Regions from separate parts of the Methylomonas sp. 2F7 genome, predicted to be linked through region 3. Evidence: predicted binding sites of a transcription regulator. Region 3 holds the regulator's gene; each other region holds the start of a gene.
What was found. The regulator HrcA, encoded in region 3, represses chaperone genes, less so after heat shock. The targets are predictions, from matches to a motif close to TNTTAGCACTCNNNNNNNNNGAGTGCTAANA.
Positions count from the first base shown of each region.

Region 1 (2,273 bases), 3.0 Mb from region 3:
GCAGCTTGGGCAATTTGGGTTTTTCTTCAAGCGCATGCTGTGCCATTCCATACTCAGTCCGTCCAGCAACAGTAAGCGGCCCGTCAATGTGCTGCCGGTGTTGACTATCAGCTTTATCGTTTCCAAGGCCTGTATGCTGCCGACGATGCCGGTGATAGGAGCAATCACGCCATTGCGGGCGCAATTTTGCAATTCCTCGCCATCGCTTTGATAGAGGCAGTTATAGCACGGGCTATCGTTTAAGCCGGGTGTAAATACGCTGACTTGACCCTCGAAGCGGATCGCCGCGCCAGATACCAATGGGGTTTGTTGGTCTACGCAAGCCTTATTGATGGCAAAGCGGGTGGTGAAATTATCGCTACAGTCCAGCACCACGTCGGTGTCCGCCACTTCTGCCAGTAGCTGTTCGCCGGCTAATCGCTGTTTGCGAGCAAATACTTTTACGCCCGGATTAATTTTTTCCAAAGTCTGCTGGGTTGAAATAACTTTATCCAACCCTATATCGGCTGTGTTGTGAGCAATCTGCCGTTGCAAATTGGTCAAATCGACCTGGTCGTCGTCGTAAACGGTGATCTGGCCGACACCGGCCGCGGCCAGATACATAGAGGCAGGCGAGCCCAAACCGCCGGCGCCGACGATTAATACTTTGGCATCGAGCAATTTTTGCTGACCGGCAATATCGATTTGCGGCAGCATGATTTGCCGGCTGTAACGGAGTAATTGTTCGTCGTTCATAGTTTGCATGGCTTGAGTGAGGCGCAGATGATGCCAAAGAGCTTGACAGAGTGCAAAAGCCGGATATTATTAGCACTCGTTGCTAGAGAGTGCTAATAAACTTGAGGCCGCTTAAAAGCTCGCTTCTTCCGTAAGGGGTAGCTGTTTTTTAAATAGCTTTATTAAGTTTTTAACCTTTAACTTTATCTACATTAAGGAGACATTGATGAAAATTCGTCCGTTACATGACCGTATCGTCGTAAAACGCGTTGAGGAAGAAACCAAAACCGCTGGTGGCATCGTGCTGCCCGGTTCAGCTGCAGAAAAACCAAGCGAAGGTGAAGTTTTAGCAGTCGGTTCAGGTAAACCGTTAGATAACGGCCAAGTACGTGCCCTGGAAGTTAAAGTTGGCGACAGAGTGTTGTTCGGCAAATATTCCGGCACCGAAGTTAAAGTCGATGGCGAGCAATACATCGTCATGCGCGAAGAAGACATCATGGGTGTTTTGGGTTAATCCCAATTCGTTCGACACACTCTTTTTCAATTTAACCAATATCTCAGGAATAAGAAATGGCAGCAAAAGACGTAAAATTTGGTGGCGACGCTCGTGCACTGATGGTGCAAGGCGTTAACGTTCTGGCTAACGCAGTAAAAGTTACTTTGGGTCCTAAAGGCCGTAACGCTGTGTTGGATAAAAGCTTTGGCGCGCCAACCATCACCAAAGACGGTGTATCGGTTGCGAAAGAAATCGAATTGAAAGACAAATTCGAAAACATGGGCGCGCAAATGGTTAAAGAAGTTGCTTCTAAAACTTCTGATGTAGCCGGCGACGGTACTACAACTGCGACCGTTTTGGCTCAAGCCATTGTTAACGAAGGTTTGAAATCAGTCGCAGCGGGTATGAACCCAATGGACTTGAAACGCGGTATTGACTTAGCTGTTACTGCAGCGGTGGCAGCGATTCAAAACGCATCAACACCTTGCACAGACAACAAAGCTATCGCCCAAGTAGGTACCATCTCTGCAAACTCTGACGAGTCTGTCGGTAGAATCATTGCCGAAGCGATGGAAAAAGTCGGTAAAGAAGGTGTTATCACCGTTGAAGAAGGCACCGGTCTGGAAAACGATCTGGATGTGGTTGAAGGTATGCAGTTCGACCGTGGCTACCTGTCTCCTTACTTCATCAATAAACAAGAAAGCATGAGCGTAGAACTGGACGACCCGTTTGTCCTGTTGTACGACAAAAAAATCTCCAACATCCGCGAATTGTTACCGATTCTGGAAGGCGTAGCTAAATCAGGCCGTTCCTTGTTGATCATTTCTGAAGATGTCGAAGGCGAAGCCTTGGCAACTCTGGTTGTTAACAACATGCGCGGCATCGTTAAAGTCGCCGCTGTTAAAGCCCCAGGCTTTGGCGATCGTCGTAAAGCCATGCTGGAAGACATCGCGGTTCTGACCGGTGGCGTCGTAATTTCTGAAGAAGTAGGTCTGTCTTTGGAAAAAGCTGACGTTAGTCAATTGGGTACTGCAAAACGTGTCCAAATCAACAAAGAAAACAC
Region 1 is NZ_CP195203.1:3,925,806-3,928,078, reverse strand. It holds gene ACR64Q_RS17660 (HesA/MoeB/ThiF family protein) at 1-735, opposite strand, end outside; gene groES (co-chaperone GroES) at 941-1,228, shown strand; gene groL (chaperonin GroEL) at 1,285-2,273, shown strand, end outside.
Region 1: the regulator HrcA is predicted to act here: its motif matches at 803-833, upstream of groES (co-chaperone GroES).

Region 2 (2,273 bases), 1.8 Mb from region 3:
CTTGGATGGAGGGGGTTTTGACGAAATATAAGACGCCAAAAATAAAAAACCCGCTAAGCCTTGCGGCTTAGCGGGTTTTTAAAATTTCTTTGACTACCATAAAAGGTAGATGGTACCGAGGGTCGGAATCGAACCGACACTCCTTTCGGAACCGGATTTTGAATCCGGCGCGTCTACCAGTTTCACCACCCCGGCAAAGAAAGCAGCATTATACTCAGTTTTTCAGAAATGCCAAACATTTTTTACGCCGCCAAGCTCACCGCTGCTTTCAGCTTTTTCATGGCATTTTGTTCCAATTGCCTGATGCGCTCGGCCGAGACTTGATAACGATCCGCCAATTCGTGCAAAGTGGCTTTGTCTTCCACCAGCCAGCGGCTAGCCAGAATGTCGCGACTTCTGTCGTCCAAACTATCCATCGCATCCATCAGCAATTCTTCTTTGCGGTCTTCCCAGTCACTATTTTCCAGCAATAAAGCCGGATCGGCACCATGCTGTTCCAGATAGGCGATAGGTGCTTGCGCGTGGTCTTCGCTGTCGTCGCCACTCGGCTCAAGCCCAATATCGCGCCCGTCCAATCGCCGCTCCATTTCGTAAACAGTTTTGACGTCTACATCCAGATTTTCCGCAATCGCTTCCGCGTCGTCTTGCGAGAGATAGCTCAAGTCCTTTTTGAATTTACGTAGATTAAAAAACAGTTTGCGCTGTGCTTTGGTCGTCGCAACTTTAACGATGCGCCAGTTTTTGATCACATATTCGTGGATTTCCGCTTTAATCCAATGCACGGCGAACGACACCAGGCGCACGCCCATATCGGGGTCGAAACGTTTTACCGCTTTCATCAAGCCGATGTTGCCTTCCTGCACAATGTCCGCCAATGGCAAGCCATAACCAGCATATCCTCTGGCCACATGCGCCACAAAACGCAGATTAGACATCACCAGCTCGCGCGCGGCGTTCAGATCGCCTTCATCCCGGTAACGCAACGCCAGGTCTTGCTCCTGCTCAACGCTGAGTTTGGGCATTTGAGATATCAGGCTTAAATAAGAATCAAACGTCCCAACCGATAAATTGATCGGTAAAGCCAAGCTATTGTTCATATCACCCTCGTTTCCGGTGGAATAAATTAACGATGACCAAATTCTAGCACTCGATCAACAAGAGTGCTAATAATTTAGTAAAAATCTTTTAATACAATTGTTTACGATGAATTCTGCGTCAATTTTGATGCAAAATCGGCTGATGATGCCGCCTTTACGAATTCCGGCCAAACTCGTTAAAATGGCGACTGACCCGATATTCGCCGCCCACCTCATAAATAACCACAGCCATTTACTCGAACATGTCAGCTTCCGATAGCCCAGTTTCATCCAACTTTATCAGACACATCATTGCCGCCGATCTGGCCGCCAACAAAAACAACGGCAAAGTCGCCACCCGCTTTCCTCCCGAGCCCAATGGTTACCTGCACATCGGCCACGCCAAATCGATTTGCCTGAATTTCACGCTGGCAGCCGAAAACAACGGCACTTGCAATTTGCGCTTCGACGACACTAACCCGGAAAAAGAAAGCGTCGAATACATGGAAGCCATCGAACGCGATGTGCAATGGTTAGGGTTTAAGTGGGCCGGCAAGTATCACGCCTCGGATTACTTCGAACAGCTTTACGAATATGCGGTGCAGTTGATTAAACAAGGCGACGCTTATGTCGACAGCTCCACGCCGGAGCAAATGCGCGCCGACCGCGGCACCTTGACCGAACCCGGCAAGGAAAGCCCGGACCGCAGCCGTTCCATCGACGAAAACCTGGATTTGTTTACCCGCATGCGTGCAGGCGAATTCGCCGACGGCCAGTATGTGTTGCGCGCCAAGATCGATATGGCCTCGCCTAACATTAATATGCGCGACCCGACCATCTACCGTATCCGCCGCGTCCATCATCAACGTACCGGCGATGCCTGGTGTTTGTATCCGATGTACGACTACACCCATTGCATTTCCGACGCGCTGGAAGGCATCACTCACTCGATCTGCACCTTGGAGTTTGAAGATCATCGCCCGTTGTACGACTGGGTGCTCGACAAATTGCAAACCCCTTGCCATCCGCAACAAATTGAATTCGCGCGCCTGCAATTGGAATACACCATCGTCAGCAAGCGCAAACTGTTGCAATTGGTCACGGAAAAACACGTCAACGGTTGGGACGATCCGCGCATGCCGACCATTTCCGGCCTGCGTAGGGCCGGTTTTACCCCGGAAGCAATTCGGGATTTCT
Region 2 is NZ_CP195203.1:2,667,026-2,669,298, forward strand. It holds tRNA gene ACR64Q_RS11850 (tRNA-Leu) at 111-195, opposite strand; gene rpoH (RNA polymerase sigma factor RpoH) at 243-1,097, opposite strand; gene ACR64Q_RS11860 (glutamine--tRNA ligase/YqeY domain fusion protein) at 1,340-2,273, shown strand, end outside.
Region 2: the regulator HrcA is predicted to act here: its motif matches at 1,139-1,169, upstream of rpoH (RNA polymerase sigma factor RpoH).

Region 3 (2,273 bases):
AGGCGGCGCGTTAGGTAGTGTAGCGGGTTACGAGATGAGTAAGGGCGATCCGTTGGGAGCCGGCATCGGTGCCGCCGCGGGCGCTTGGATCGGCAACAGTATGAGTCGTTAATCAGCTACCGCCAATTAATTAACCGGCTTTGAATTTTTGGATGCTCATGCGACAGGAGGACAAAATGAGAATAAAAAATGGTAAAAAATATCAACAAGAGCAATACAGTAGAGTGGAAAAGTTATTGAATGTATTGTTGTTTTTTGTCGTTGTCTATTACAGCTACTATGTGTTGTCTTTCTCCCAAATGGGCGCTTGAGATCACTGGCAGTAGCGGTTTATTGTCAGTTTGCGTTCCCGTTATACAGTCCGGATAACCAAACGCTAGATCGAATCAAAACCCTGCAAGTCGCAAGGCTTGCAGGGTTTTTTATTGCCCGTTGTTGGACAATATCGAGGATGCGTCTAAAAATTGCAGTTCCGGAAAAACTGCCCGTCTATCAGTTCTTGATAAGATTGGTGTTTCGGAGATTCAATCCCAGCCCTTGAATGTGCAGGCTATGCTTAGTTTATTGATAACCTGTTCAAGCCGTTGACAATGCTGGACCCAGCTGATAGCTTTGCTGTCTGGCACTCACCAATATCGAGTGCTAACGGAATTTGGGGGATGACGTGGCTGGCGGACAAGATTTAAACGAAAGATCGCTGTATTTATTGAAAACCTTGGTTGAGCGGTATATCCAGGACGGCCAGCCTGTTGGTTCGCGATTGTTGTCTAAAGATCCGCAGCTAAAGCTTAGTCCGGCCAGTATTCGCAATGTGATGGCGGATCTGGAAGAGATGGGCTTGATCCATTCCCCGCACACTTCCGCCGGCCGAGTACCGACCGTGAGCGGCTATCGTTTATTCGTCGACAGTTTGTTAACCGTCAAGCCTTTGGCATCCAGCGAATTGGATCAACTGCAACATGGCTTGAAAGGAGAGGCGGATAAGGCTAGCGACGTGTTGAGCAAGGCCTCTAAATTGCTGTCGGACGTGACGCGGATGGCCGGCGTGGTGACTTTGCCGCGCAGAGAAAGCGTCACCTTGCGGCACATCGAATTTCTACCGATGTCCAATACCCGGGTGTTGGTGATTTTCGTCACCGACGACCAGGAAGTGCACAACAAAATTATTCATACCCACAAGCAATTCAGTCCTGCGGAATTACAACAGGCTGCCAACTATTTGAATTCGGTTTATTCCGGCCGCAGCTTGGCGAAAATTCGCGATTTGATCGTGCGGGAGATGGAACACGATCAGCGGCAGGTCAATCAAGGCATGATGGACGCGGTGAACATGGCACAGCTTACCTTCAGCGAACAGCCCAACGACGATTATGTATTAAGCGGCGAAACCAATCTAATGGGTTTTTCCGAGTTGTCGGACATGGAGCGTCTTAAGCAGTTGTTCGAAGCTTTTAGCCAAAAGCGTGGCGTCATTCATTTATTGGATCAGTGTCTACAGGCCGAAGGTGTGCAGATATTTATTGGAGAAGAATCCGGCTATAGCGCATTCGATCATTGTAGCCTGGTGACGGCGCCTTATTCAGTGAATGACGAAGTGGTTGGGGTGTTGGGTGTGATCGGACCGACCCGCATGGCTTACGAAAAAGTGATTCCGTTCGTGGATGTGACGGCAAAATTATTGGGCGCGGCCTTGAATCCGAAATAAATGGCCCTATCGTTAGGCCAACAAAAAAATTTAGAACCATGGAGTAAGTAATGAGTCATCAGCAATCTAGCCACGAACCACAATCGGATAGCGATTTGATCGCCGAAGTCTTGGAACAAACCAAGCCAATCGACGCGGACGAACAGCCAACCGAAGCGTCTGGCGCCGGCGCCGCAGTCACTGTGGAAGCCTTGCAGGAACAACTGGAGCAAGCCCAGCAACAGGCTGCGGCCAATCTGGATAAAGCCATCCGCACCATGGCCGAGATGGAAAATTTAAAAAAACGCGTGCAAAAAGACTTGGACGACGAACGCAAATACGGTCTGGCGAAATTTGCGAAAGAATTGCTGAGTGTTTTGGATAGTCTGGAATTAGGCCTGCAAGCGGCGACCGGCGATAGCCCGGAAATAGTGAAATTGCGCGAAGGCAGCGAATTGACCATCAAACAATTCGAGTCGGTATTTGCCAAGTTTAATATCGAAACCGTCGACCCCATCGGTCAAGTGTTCAATCCGGAATTGCACCAGGCCATGGTGATGCAACCCAGCGCCACCGCCCAACCCAATAC
Region 3 is NZ_CP195203.1:916,053-918,325, forward strand. It holds gene ACR64Q_RS04300 (glycine zipper 2TM domain-containing protein) at 1-112, shown strand, start outside; gene hrcA (heat-inducible transcriptional repressor HrcA) at 665-1,705, shown strand; gene grpE (nucleotide exchange factor GrpE) at 1,756-2,273, shown strand, end outside.